Regions from separate parts of the Fictibacillus sp. 26RED30 genome, predicted to be linked through region 2. Evidence: riboswitches for the same ligand, from Rfam matches in the RefSeq annotation. Region 2 holds a riboswitch; the other holds the start of a gene.

Region 1 (7,162 bases), on a different contig from region 2:
TCTTTGTGTGATTCAGATACGATGACGCTATATGTGAGTTCTTGATCATGAAGAACTCCGCGACCACCTGTTGGACGCCTCACAAAGCCCAGTCCATATTTTTTTACAGCATCAAGGTTAATCTCTTTTTCTACTTTTTGAAAGTATCCAATGGATAATGTAGCTGGATTCCATCCGTAAAAGCGGATAACAGGTGGAATCTTTCCTTCACTGTGCCAAGTTAGAAGTGCTTCGTCCATTGCCATATTAATTGCAGGTTCGCAATTTCCAGAATCGATATAATACCAGTTTTCTTTTTCCACGTTTTTCGTCTCCCTGCCATTCATTCGTAACTAGTGTACCAAATTCGGCGATTGTGTCAAAACAATCGCTTAAAGTCAGATTTTTCTTTTGCCTATAGAGCCGCGCACCGCTATAATTGTGGTAGATTGTTTAAAGGAGTGCAAGCGTTATGGGATGGATAGTTTTAGCAGGTATTGTAGTAGCTTTATTGGCGTATGTAATTGGTATGGGGCTTTATCAAAAGAGATTTTTAACTACATTAAACGAGGAAGAGTTTAAAGCAGGTTATCGAAAAGCACAACTGATCGATGTTCGTGAGCCTGAAGAGTTTAAAAAAGGACATATCCTAGGAGCACGTAACATTCCTCTTTCTCAAATGAGACAGCGCTTAAAAGAAGTGCGCAGCGATCAGCCTGTTTATCTATATTGTGAAAGTGGATTCAGAAGTGCTCGTGCAGCCAATTTTCTTAAGAAGAAAAAATATGGCCAGCTTCATCACCTACATGGCGGCTTCCGCAAATGGACTGGCCGTGTAAAATCAAACTAATATTAAAAGCAGCTCAGGAAAATTTCCAGAGCTGCTTTTTTGTATGTTTAAACTTGTTTTGAATATTTTAAGATTGGCTTTCTTGCGGCTGTTGCTTCATCCAGTCGTTTAACAACGGTAGTATGAGGAGCTTCTTGAACCAATTCAGGTGTTTCTTCTGCTTCTTTGGAAATCTGAATCATCTTCTCGATAAATTCATCGAGTGTTTCTTTTGATTCCGTTTCTGTCGGCTCGATCATGATCGCTTCTTCTACACTTAACGGGAAGTAGATCGTTGGCGGGTGATAGCCAAAGTCTAAGAGACGTTTTGCGATATCAAGTGTTCTCACGCCAAGTTTTTTCTGGCGGCGTCCAGATAATACGAACTCATGTTTACAGTGCTGCGTAAACGGTAGATCGAAATGAGGCTCAAGTCGGCGCATCATATAGTTAGCATTTAATACAGCATTCTCAGATACTTGTCTCAAACCATCTGGCCCCATCGTCATGATGTACGTAAACGCACGTACATTAATGCCGAAGTTACCATAAAATGGCTTCACTCTTCCGATCGATTGCGGGCGATCATATTCAAACTTATAAAGATCGTCCTCTTTAACGAGAACTGGTTTTGGCAAGAATGGGATCAGATCTTCCTTAACTCCTACTGGTCCTGATCCAGGTCCACCACCACCGTGAGGTCCTGTAAATGTCTTATGAAGATTTAAGTGAACAACGTCAAAGCCCATGTCTCCAGGTCGAGCAAATCCTAATATCGCATTTGCGTTAGCTCCATCATAGTATAGCTTTCCGCCAGCTTCATGGACGATCTTTGCCATTTCTAGAATATGCTCTTCGAAAAGACCAAGCGTATTCGGATTTGTAAGCATAAGAGCCGCAACATCTTGATCGACTACTCGTTTCAAATCTTCTAGATCAACAAGTCCGCGCTCATCGGACTTCACCGTGATCGATTCAAAACCAGCAACCGTTGCAGACGCCGGATTCGTTCCGTGTGCTGAATCAGGAACGATTACTTTTGTACGATTGAAGTCACCATTTGCTTCATGGTAAGCACGGATCATCATAAGACCTGTCCATTCACCATGGGCACCTGCTGCTGGTTGAAGCGTCACTTCATCCATTCCTGTGATCTCAGCAAGCGATGTTTGCAAGCGGTACATCATCTCCATCGCACCTTGCACCGTCTCTTCATCTTGGAGAGGGTGGATATGTGCGAATCCAGGGAATCGTGCTACATCTTCATTAATCTTGGGATTGTATTTCATCGTACATGAACCTAGTGGATAGAAACCAGAATCCACACCATGGTTACGATTAGATAATGCAGTATAATGACGAACGATTTGAAGCTCTGACACTTCAGGAAGATCCGCTTCTTCCGTACGCAAATAATCGGAAGGGATGATAGATTCTACGTTAATCTCTGGAACGTCAAGTTCAGGGATGCTGTACCCTACTCGACCTGGTTTAGACAATTCAAAAATTAATGACTGATGTTCTGTACGCATGCTAATCCCTCCAATACATTTGCAAGCTGATCGATCTCTTCTTTAGTTCTCATTTCGGTAACCGCTAGAAGCATATGGTTCTTCAGTTCTGAATACGAAAGACCCAAATCATATCCGCCGATGATACCAGATTCTAATAATTTTGCATTTACTTCTTTAGCTGTACATTTTAACTCAATAACAAACTCGTTAAAGAAAGGTCCTGTGAAAGCTGTTTTGAATCCTTTTTCCTCAAGAACTTTTTTCGCATAGTGAGCTTTTTGTATATTTTGGTGCGCTACTTCTTTTACACCTTGTTTTCCAAGTGCCGTCATAGCAATAGAAGCAGCCAGTGCATTAAGCGCTTGGTTCGAACAGATGTTACTCGTCGCTTTATCACGTCTGATATGCTGTTCTCTCGCTTGAAGAGTAAGAACGAATCCGCGTTTCCCGTCTTCATCAACCGTTTGACCGACCAAACGGCCAGGGACTTTACGCATTAATTTTGTTGTTACAGCAAAATATCCACAGTGTGGTCCACCAAAACCTTGTGCGATCCCAAACGGCTGTGCATCACCGACTACGATATCCGCGCCGAACTTACCAGGAGGAGTTAAAGCGCCCAATGCCAAAGGATTTGAAGAAACTACAAACATTCCTTTTGCGCTGTGCACGATTTCTTCTATGCCTTTTAACGGTTCGATCTGACCGAAGAAGTTCGGATATTGAACGATCACACATGCTGTCTGTTCATCAACTTCAGCACGCAATGCATTTAATGAGGTAACACCATCTTCTGTATCCACTTCTACTACTTCAAGATGCTGCCCTTTTGCATACGTGTGCAAAACGGCACGTGATTCGGGATGTACGGATTTGGATACAACGATTTTCTTTCTGCGTGTCTGAGCTGCTGATAATAATCCAGCCTCCGCAAGTGAAGTTCCACCATCATACATGGAAGAATTCGCAACATCCATACCTGTCAACTCACAGATCATCGTTTGAAATTCAAAGATTGCTTGAAGTTCTCCTTGAGAGATCTCAGGCTGGTATGGCGTGTAAGCCGTGTAGAACTCTGAACGAAGAAGCATATGGTTCACGATCGATGGAGTGTAATGATCATACACACCTGCTCCTAGAAATGAAGCATGATCTTTTGTATTCTTGTTTAATGCAGCCAAGCGGCCCATCTCTTTAACTAGTTGAGGTTCTGACAAAGCTTCCTCGATTTGTAAGCGTCCATTAAATCGAACTTCTTCCGGAATATCCTGAAAAAGATCTTCTGTCGTTTCGATTCCAATCGTTTCAAGCATTTCCTTTTTGTCTTGATCAGTCATCGGCAAATAGCGGAACGTCATGGTTTCTCCCCCTTAAATGTCTTATTTTCCTCGTTTATAAAATGGTGAAGCGACTACTTTTGCTTTTAAACGTTTTTGACGAATCTGTACTTCTACCTCTGTACCAAGCTCCGTGAAATCCTTTTCTAGAAGAGCAAGTCCTAGATTCTTCTTCAATGTTGGCGACTGTGTCCCCGTAGTAACTTCTCCGATCTTCACATCACCTTTAAATACCTCATAATGTGATCGCGGTATACCTTTATCGATCATTTCAATACCAACTAGCTTACGTGGTGCGCCATTCTTCTTTTGATCTGCTAGAATTTCTTTTCCAATAAAATCTGCTTCTTTATCTGTTTTTACAGCGAATCCGATACCAGCTTCTATCGGAGTAATTTCTTTTGTAAGTTCTTGACCGTATAGCGCAAGTTTTGCTTCAAAGCGCAACGTGTCACGTGCACCAAGTCCTGCAGGGAGCAATCCATCTTCCTGACCTGCTTCAAGAACAGATCTCCACAATTTTTCAGCATGTTCCGTTTTTAAATAGATCTCAAAGCCATCTTCTCCTGTGTAGCCAGTTCGAGACACAAGAGCAGATATTCCCGCTAGTGAAACATCTTCTTTAAAACGGAAGAATCCGATCTCAGAAAGATTTGTATCCGTAAGTTTTTGAAGAATTCCTTCTGCTTTTGGCCCTTGAATAGCGAGTTGCGCATATTCAGGAGAAACATTCACGAGTTCTACACCTTCAGGCTTCTTGCTCATAAGCCATTCGAAATCTTTTTCAATATTTGAGGCATTCACAACGAGCAAGTAATCGTTTTCATCTCTTTTATAGATTAAAAGGTCATCTACTGTACCGCCGTTTTCATAGCACATAGCCGTATACTGCGCTTGGCCGTTTTGAAGTTTTGAAACATCATTGGTCATTGTATATTGCAGAAACGATAAGGCATTTGGTCCTCGAACATCAAATTCTCCCATGTGAGATACATCGAATAAACCAGCTTTCGTTCTAACAGCTTCGTGTTCCTCTTTGATACTTGAGAACTGAACAGGCAACTCCCAACCACCAAAATCAATTACTTTTCCACCGTGTTCTTTGTACGTCTCAAATAACGGTGTTCGTAACAATGTAGCCATGTGAATTCCTCCTTTTTCATACTTAAAAATTTTCGGACTTTTCTGGACAAAAAAAGGACAGAAAGACCCCTTAAAAATGGGATCCTCTGTCCTGCAACCTGTAAGTTTCTCAAAAAAATCTTTTGAGTTTCTTCGTTGGTGGCTTTCATCTATTAAAAAGCACTCTCCAGAGATGCGTCTAGCAAGAGTCTTTTTGCCTGAGAGTTTCACAATTGTTTGCTCCTTCGGCGCCGCTAACGCAGTCTCTCCTCTTACTTTCATTCGCGAGTATGTTATTGTCCAAGGTCGCACATACTATTACTATGTTTACTACATTATTATCCTATCATTTTTACAAAAGGAATGGCAACGAACTTTTTTAAAGAAAGGAAATCCGTTATGAAAATCGACGTTCAGTTTCAGCGAGAATGGCATGATGACTTTTTAAAGCGTGTGGAAGAAGATGGACCTTGGGCCAATTGGGAATTATATAACTTAGCTCTTGAAGCCGAACACCACTTAGCAATTCCTGATTTTCTCGGTCTTCAAGCTCCAGATCACCTCCCACAGATGACTTTTTTGCCTCATCAGCTGGACGTTGCGACTACCGTTATTGAACAGATGAACGGAAAAGCAATCTTGGCAGATGAAGTAGGGTTAGGAAAAACGATTGAAGCAGGTTTGATTCTAAAAGAGTACATGATACGCCGGCTCGCTAAGAAAATTTTGATTCTCGTTCCAGCTTCACTCGTAATTCAATGGACGAACGAGTTGAATCAAAAGTTTTTTATTCCTGCAATCGCTCAAAAAAAAGCTTATGTATGGGAGCAATGCGATGTAGTGGTATCTTCTATTGATACGGCAAAACGCGCACCGCATCGTGACATCGTTCTTAATCAAGACTATGATCTAGTTATCATCGATGAAGCACACAAATTAAAGAACAAGAAAACGAAAAACTATGAATTTGTACAGTTATTAAAAAAGAAGTTCTGCTTATTATTAACGGCAACTCCCGTACAAAACAGAGTTGAGGAGATTTTTAATCTTGTATCTTTATTAAAGCCTGGCCATCTAGGAAACCGAGAGAACTTTGACAAAGATTACAAAGAAGATAAATATTCACTTAAAAATGAAGAAAAGCTGAAGCAGCTCGTAAATAAGGTGATGGTCCGTAACCGCCGAGAAGAGACTGGGCTGAAATGGCCGAAGCGTCTTGTTCAAACCATTCCTATTACATTATCAAAAACAGAACGTGACCTATACGATGAAATCTCTCAACTAAAAAAAGACTCTTACTTTGACAGAAGTAAATTTTCTATCGTCACTCTGCAGCGGGAAGCATGCAGTTCGCGGGAAGCTGTTTTTCTAACTTTGAAAAACATGCTTCAAAAGGATGTTTCAAACTCGTTAATGGAGCAGCGAGTCTTAGAGCTAATGAAAAAAATTGAACTTGTTGATCAAAACTCTAAAGCTCTAAAAGCATTAGAACTCATTCAATCGATTGATTCTAAGGTTATCATTTTTACAGAATATCGTGCGACACAACTTTATTTACAGTGGTTTTTACAGCAGCATGGCATCTCTTCTGTACCGTTTCGAGGCGGATTTAAGCGAAGTAAAAAGGACTGGATGACGCAACTCTTTCGAACAAGAGCACAAGTGTTGATCGCAACGGAAGCCGGTGGTGAAGGAATCAACCTTCAGTTCTGTCAACATATCATCAACTACGATCTTCCGTGGAACCCTATGAGGATTGAGCAGCGGATCGGACGTATCCACCGGATCGGTCAGCAAGGTGACGTTCATATCTATAATTTCGCCACTCAGAATACGATTGAAGAACACATCTTAAACTTGCTGTATAACAAGATCAACCTATTTGAAAGTGTTATTGGGGAGCTCGATGAAATTTTAACGAAATTTGAGATCAAGAACATCGAACGCCATATCGCAGACATCATGAATACGTCTGAAAGTGAAGGTGAGATTCGCGTTAAGATGGATAATCTTGCTTCCTTGATCAACCTTGATGGCGGAATCAAACAGAAAGGATGGGAAGAGCATGCAGCAGCACGAGATACATCGCTTTCTTGAGCGATACTTTGATGCGAACGAATGCAGAATTCAAGAGAAAAACTTTAGTTACATGAAAGTTCAATTGACAACTGAACTTGATAAAGTTTTAATGAACCGTCCGTTCTACTGGCACTATCTCGAAAAAACCGGGGGCACCCCGAATCCGATGACACTGACTTTAGTGACGGGTCAACAACAAGCACCTGATGGAAAAGGTGAATTTATCCACTTTGGTTCGCCGAGACTTCATCAGATTTTTGGTTCTACGAAGAAGCTCGCTTCATTCATTCGGCTGTATGAAT
Region 2 (7,162 bases):
CTGTTGTTGAAATCGATGGCAGCAAAGTGGATAGTGTAGCGGAATTTGGCGTGTCAGGTGACTTAAAACGTGGTGAACCGGCAATCGCAATCGGTAACCCGCTAGGAAACTTTCCTGGATCTGTTACACAAGGTATCGTATCAAGTGCGGACCGTTCGATTCCCGTTGATCTGGATCAAGACGGAAACCCAGATTGGCAAGCTGAAGTTATTCAAACGGATGCAGCGATCAATCCCGGTAACAGCGGAGGTGCTTTAATTAATATCTCCGGTCAGGTGATAGGGATCAACTCTTCTAAAATCGCGCAGAACGAAGTAGAAGGAATCGGATTCGCTATTCCATCTGATGTAGCAAAACCGATCATCGAAGACCTTGAGAAATATGGTGAGACACGCAGACCGTTCTTAGGCGTTAACATCATTCCGCTTTCTCAAGTGAACACGTATCAACGTGAGCAGACACTGAAGATTCCAAACAGCGTGCAAGAAGGTGTCGTTGTTATGGAGATCACGTCAGCTTCACCAGCAGCGCGTGCAGGTATTAAGGAAATGGACGTTATTGTCGAGATGGGTGGAGAGAAGATCAAAGACCCAATCGCACTTCGTAAGTTCCTTTATACAAAAGCGAAGATTGGTGATGAGGTGGATGTGACGTTCTATCGTGATGGGAAGAAGAAGACCGTGAAAGTTGAATTGAGCGGTGGTAATCAATCTCAATAAAAGTGGGAACAGGGGGCTTTAGGGTCTCCTGTTTTTTTGTTTGTTGGTGCTAAGGTGTCTTTTGGGAGTGAGTTGATTTCTGTTTCAGGTTGCTCGCTTTCCGCGGGGCAGGCGGTGAGCCACATTCGTACGTTTCACGTATAAGTGTCTCACCTGCCCACCTGTCCCGCAGGAGTCTCGCACCTTACACTTCAATCAACTTGACGGTGAAGAATGAAAATAAAAGACAAAAGATAAGAAATACAAATACCCCTACCATTTAAGAAAAATCTAATGGTTGATTCCATATGTGGACAACTTTATTTTATTGGATTGTTTACACACAGCTGTAAATTCGTTAGTGTAATAAGAAGGATTGTGGATAAGTTAGGAGTGAAAAGATTTGGTTATTATTTGCTGCAAAGACCATGCTGAGCTTGCGATTGACATCATTGTGGATGAGTTCGAAACGCCTCCTGTAGTTGAGTTACTAACAGAGAATGATGAGTTATCAACAGGTTGTGAATACTGTGATAACAAAGGTGCATATAAAGTATCGAACATATGAACGCCTACAAGATATAGCACTAATTGTGCATATGTGGATAAGTTCTGGGGATAACTTATTTGAAAGGAAGTTTTCAACAAGTGAATATTTCAATCATTTCCGTAGGGAAATTAAAAGAAAAATACTTAAAACTAGGTATTGATGAATACTTAAAGCGACTAGGACCTTATGCAAAAGTAGAAATTATCGAGGTTCCTGATGAAAAAGCACCTGAAACCTTAAGTGATCAAGAGATGGTCATGGTCAAAAATGCTGAAGGTGAAAGAATTCTAGCAAAGATCGGTCAAGATGTGCATGTGATTGCGATGGCAATCGAGGGAAAAGCTGTTTCATCTGAAGATCTGGCTAAGAACCTAGATCAGCTTGCAACGTATGGAAAAAGCAAAGTGGCATTTGTCATAGGAGGCTCTTTAGGCTTGAGTGATGCTGTTATGAAGCGGGCGAATGAGAAGATATCGTTTGGAAAGATTACCTATCCGCATCAGCTGATGAAGTTGGTGTTGGTTGAGCAGATTTATCGGGCTTTTCGGATTAATCGAGGGGAACCGTATCATAAATAAGGGTAAAAGGTTGAGGGAGGCGAGTGCTTCCCTCATTGCATTTTCTTTATAAGAAAGATCGTTCATAAATGAAAAATCCACAGGAACAACACAGTTTATTTCACCCATTTGATTTACTAATGAACCGGTACTCCCTTGAAGAGCATCAATTGTAAAATCAAACATTAATTTGATGGCTTTAATTTGGCGACCTTTTTTAAAGGAAACCTTTTCTTTTGAAATCTGAATATCTTTAATGAATAAGGCAAGGAGTTCCTTTTTCTCTGCTGCATCTGTATGCTCTAAAACAGAATCAAGGTTTTGAAGAAGGTGCTTGAGTGATTCTGTATCGATCGGATCTGTGTTAACGTTTGTTAGCTGTGAATCTGCTGTTAGAATTCTTTCCTCTATAGAATTAAGATGCTGTTTCTGATCCTTCAGTTTATTACTATAGATGTCTCGAAGATCTGGATCATCCATTATCATCGTTACAAGGTTATCAATATGTTTTTCTATTTTTTGTTTGTTAGAAAATAGGCGTTTCTTTTCTTCTTGAAGAGGGCGTTCTACATTGGAACGTTCTGAGTTCATTCTCCCTACTAGTTTTTCAATAAAATAGGGTTCCATAACTACACGCTTAATTTCCTCAATCACATACATTTCTGCTTTATCAGCATTTATTGTATTTGCCTCGCAGACAGTGAGACCTTTATTTTTGTATTGTCCACACTGATAGAGACGATAGACAGCTCCATTTTCCCCTCGTGCTTTTGCAGCAACTATTTCATAACTCTATTTCCATTGAAATAACAACATTTATTAAATTTTTACACTTGAATTCACATAGTAAATAGCAAGCATTTTAACAAAGGTACATAGAATTATGTACAACTTGGAATTAAAGTGCTAAATCGTCCCTATGTGATTTTCGTTGCTATTTGTGATGTTAGTTATGACTATTTCTATTTTTCATAAAGGTTTTATGGGATTTTATGTTAAAATGCAGATAAAGAAACAGGATAGGCTTGTTTAACTATTTATATTAGAAAAGGAGGAAACTTATGAAAAAGTATATTTGTAACGAGTGTGGAGGAGAATTCTCCAAAAATCAACTCGATTCAGAATTACTGGTAGATGGTGAGTCTTTCTGCAAAGCATGTGCTAGAAGCTTAATGGAAGCTGGAAGAGACTTTGTAGATCCTAATCATAATTTTGATTCGTATGAAGACTGGGACAAAAATGGACATTAATTAAAATAACAGAAGTATTAAGAATAAACCCCAATATAGTTGGTTAAGAATTTTTATTATTTCTTTGATTACTATATATTGTGTGCTTTAGTTGAAGAAGAATAGTAAATAATACGATAAAAACGCTCAGGAAAATCTTTCTGAGCGTTTTTGCTTGCTGTTTATACTGTTAATTATCGTTAGAATGTTTGCGAATTATTATTTTTTTATGTTGCTATTAGCAATTTTCCCTCCAGAAACTGAACCCGTTACTTTTTCCCGCTACCTTTTTTATTTATCTATTTTACCCTATCCAACGTTACGGTAAACCGTACCATAATTAAATGGTAGTTATTGCTACACAAGAATAACCATTTGACAAAACCCCAACTCCATAATAGTATTGAAAATTATATTCAGAACTACTAAAAAACTTATAGATAGCAAGCTATAATCGCTGTAGGTCGTACTACAGCAGGAGCAGCTTCTGGAGAGACCGCCTCAATAGCGGCGCCGAAGGGTTCACAATCTCAGGCAAACGGACAGAAGAGTATCGAATTTTGACTTTGTTGTGCCTGTCATATCTAGCGCAGTGAATGCTTTTTTCATATTCTAATGTACAAGAGATTGGAGATTCCTCCAGTCTCTTTTTTGTTTGATTTGCATCTTAGAAGGAGGATTCATACGTGTCACAGCAAGAGTTGAAGAGGGATTTGGCTAACCGTCATGTGCAGCTGATTGCTATTGGCGGAACGATTGGTACGGGGTTATTTTTAGGTTCAGGAAAAGCGATTCAGCTTGCCGGGCCGTCTGTTATATTTGCTTATTTGATCGTTGGGGTCGCATTGTTTTTCATGATGAGAGCGCTAGGGGAACTGCTGCTTTCGAACGCAGGTTATGAGTCGTTTACCGATATAGCGGAGGACTATCTTGGTCCGCGAGCTGCTTTCATCACAGGCTGGACGTATTGGTTCTGCTGGATTATGACGGCGATGGCCGATGTGATTGCGGTCGGTGTTTATGTTCAATATTGGTTTGACATACCGCAGTGGGTTCCAGCGATTGTCTGTTTGCTTCTTTTACTGGGGCTGAATCTATTAACGGTAAAGCTTTTCGGTGAATTAGAGTTTTGGTTCGCATTAATCAAGGTGATTACGATTCTAGCGTTAATTGTGATAGGCGTTGTTCTACTCATTATGGGTTACCAGACGGATGCGGGAACGGTTTCCTTAGACAACCTGTGGAATCATGGAGGTTTGTTTCCTAATGGTGTGACTGGTTTCCTACTCTCGTTCCAAATGGTCGTGTTCGCGTTTGTCGGGGTTGAATTGGTCGGTGTAGCGGCAGCAGAAACATCTGATCCGAGAAAGAATATTCCGTCTGCGATCAATAAGATTCCACTTCGGATTCTCTTTTTCTACGTTGGCGCATTGATTGTATTGCTATGCATCAATCCTTGGACAGAGTTAAACGCAACGGAAAGTCCGTTCGTTAAAACGTTCAGTTTGATAGGGATTCCGCTTGCAGCTGGGATTATTAATTTTGTTGTACTGACTTCAGCGGCATCTGCTTGTAACAGTGGTTTGTTCTCAACGAGCCGCATTTTATTTACGTTAAGCAAGAGTGAACAGGCACCTCGATCTTTCAAAAAACTAACGAAAAATGCTGTACCTGGAAACGCCCTTTGGGTTTCCACTGTTGTTGTTTCAGTGGGAGCGCTCCTCAGTAAGTTGATTCCGGAGCAAGCTTTTGGCATCGTAACAACAATAAGTGCCATCTGCTTCATCTGGGTGTGGAGCGTGATCTTGATCAGCCATATTAAATACCGTAAAACACGATCTGATTTGCACAAAAAGTCAGCTTTTAAAGCACCTTTTGCTCCATTCATTAATTATGTGGTGCTCGCCTTGTTCGGGTTAATATTAATCGTCTTACTTGTGGCAGAAGCTACACGTCCGGCGTTATTGCTGACACCCGTTTGGTTTATTTTATTATTTTTCTTGTATGCTTTTAAAAAACCTATGCTGAAATAAAAGGATTGGTTATTTGGAATGCATCAGTGATCTGGATCTTTAGAGACATCTTACATTTTATAAGTAGCATCTTTAAGCAGGTGATAAGCAGGAAGCGACGAATTTTCCTTTAGAGTTAATTACAAGGAGGTTTTTAGGGTGAATTTGTCAAGATATCGGAGAACAGATACTGCTTCAAAAGTGATCTCAGTTCCACCTCAAATCGTCTATCTAGCTATTATAAATCCGGATTCACTAATTCAATGGCTTCCGCCTGAAGGGATGTCGGGTAAAATTGATACCTATGATTGCCGTGAAGGAGGAGCTTATAAAATGACGCTAACGTATGAATTGGATGAGTTGATTCTTGGCAAAACGTCGGATAACACCGATGTGGCGGAAGGAACATTTTTGGAGCTGGTCCCAAACCAGCGAATTGTCCAATCTGTTAACTTCAATTCCGAAGATCCTGCTTTCTCGGGTGAGATGATACAGAAATGGATATTGGAAGATGTTTCAGGAGGCACTAATGTTACAATCGTTTGTGAAAACGTACCAGAAGGTATTCGTAAGGAAGATCACGACACTGGACTAAGGTCCACGCTAGAAAATCTTGCTGCTTTTACTGAGAAATTGTAAATAGATACATGGAATTTATCTGATGAACAAGCCAGAGATTTTTTAAAATCTCTGGCTTGTTTCAGTTATTTTATTGATTAGCGCGTATCTTTTAGTTTTTTAGTTTAGGGGCGCGGGCACGGTTCTCGTGCTTCTTATTCTATAATTAGATAGAAAGGTGAATCCTTTAGTGTTTACAGTTGTAAGTTAGGAAGCAGCAGAACCGTCCCTTTGCTTTCCCTACCTCCTCGCACTCCATCGATTTATCAGTCCAACGAGATGACCATTTACGAAAATGACCCCAAGGATAATGATTGCTCCACCTAGAATACTGGTATAAATAACCTTTTCATGTAGAAGTAGCACGGCTGCTATCAGTGTAGAGACTGGTTCAAGGTATAAGAAAACAGATACTTGAGTGGCCTCCAACACCTCTAATGCTTTTGCCCAGTACCAGTAGGCAATACCGGATACAAAGACTCCAAGGAAGATAAGATGAGCCCATTCTACTCCATCTAGAAGAGTAAGCTTTTCCCAGCTTTTGTTCTGAAAGATGAATGGGAGAGTAAGCAAAAGTCCCAAAGTACTCATGTAAAAGGTGAGTACCAATGCAGGCAATGGCACTTTTAGGCTTTTTAGTAAAACTGAATAAATGGCCCAATTTAAAGTACTGAGAACCATCAGTAGATACCCGATGTTGATCGAGAATCCTAATGACCTGTCTCCACCTGCTGTTGTGACCAGCAATACACCACTAATGGCCAAAATAATTCCAATAGCCTTTGGAAATGTCATCTTTTCATGCAGAAAGACCATGGAAAGAACGACGGTGAAAATCGGGGATAACGTAATGAGCCAGCCTGCAGAGGATGCATCAATGGATAAAAGCGCGCTTGCCTGAATAACTTGATGAAGAAAAACACCAAGAATCCCTAATACGATTAAGTGAGGGATATACTGTATCGGCAGCTTTATGGAATGTTCCTTTTTTACAAGGATAAGTACTAATAAAAATAATGCACCTATACCAAAACGGATGACCAGAAGAGTAAAGGGATCAAGCTTGTCCAGTACCGCTTTAGTCGAGACAAAGGATATTCCCCAAAGGCTGATGGACATGGTGGCATACAATGAGGCTCCCAGCATTTTTCGATATGAAATCATAGATAGGCTTTCCTTTCCCAGTCAATTGTTCTACCATCTTATGCTTGTCCTCGAAGAAACATGAGGATGAGAAGCTTAGCTAGGGTCAAGAAAGTTCTTGTGAAACGAGGAGAAGGAAGCGGCAGAACGCGCAGATATCTAATAATCATACAAGCGCAAAGGTGATAGAAAAAAGTTGATGAAATAGTGACTGACGAAGAAGGGAAACAAAAGGAGTTCTCTTCTTTTTGCTTTTTCGTTTAGATAGTTAAAGAACAACCGAACGACCAACCTTTCGTTTCTATCTGTTAATTTCCTCATAACACGTTTATCTTTTTAATGAATTGTGCTCTAA

What was found. A riboswitch is a leader RNA that binds a small molecule or an ion and turns the genes downstream of it on or off. The one in region 2 is predicted to bind glycine.
Region 1: it holds a riboswitch for glycine, as region 2 does, so the genes downstream of both, gcvT (glycine cleavage system aminomethyltransferase GcvT) here and IHV11_RS15635 (amino acid permease) in region 2, are expected to answer to the same signal.

Annotation. Positions count from the first base shown of each region.
Region 1 covers NZ_JACZDV010000001.1:986,558-993,719, reverse strand. The annotation lists gene IHV11_RS05000 (lipoate--protein ligase family protein) at 1-302, opposite strand, end outside; gene IHV11_RS04995 (rhodanese-like domain-containing protein) at 452-829, shown strand; gene gcvPB (aminomethyl-transferring glycine dehydrogenase subunit GcvPB) at 877-2,340, opposite strand; gene gcvPA (aminomethyl-transferring glycine dehydrogenase subunit GcvPA) at 2,316-3,680, opposite strand; gene gcvT (glycine cleavage system aminomethyltransferase GcvT) at 3,702-4,802, opposite strand; glycine riboswitch at 4,978-5,063, opposite strand; gene IHV11_RS04975 (DEAD/DEAH box helicase) at 5,181-6,878, shown strand; gene IHV11_RS04970 (YqhG family protein) at 6,847-7,162, shown strand, end outside.
Region 2 covers NZ_JACZDV010000002.1:596,724-603,885, reverse strand. The annotation lists gene IHV11_RS15655 (S1C family serine protease) at 1-719, shown strand, start outside; gene IHV11_RS15650 (CxxH/CxxC protein) at 1,102-1,266, shown strand; gene rlmH (23S rRNA (pseudouridine(1915)-N(3))-methyltransferase RlmH) at 1,347-1,826, shown strand; gene IHV11_RS15640 (hypothetical protein) at 2,867-3,055, shown strand; glycine riboswitch at 3,512-3,590, shown strand; gene IHV11_RS15635 (amino acid permease) at 3,721-5,067, shown strand; gene IHV11_RS15630 (SRPBCC family protein) at 5,206-5,685, shown strand; gene IHV11_RS15625 (DMT family transporter) at 5,905-6,828, opposite strand.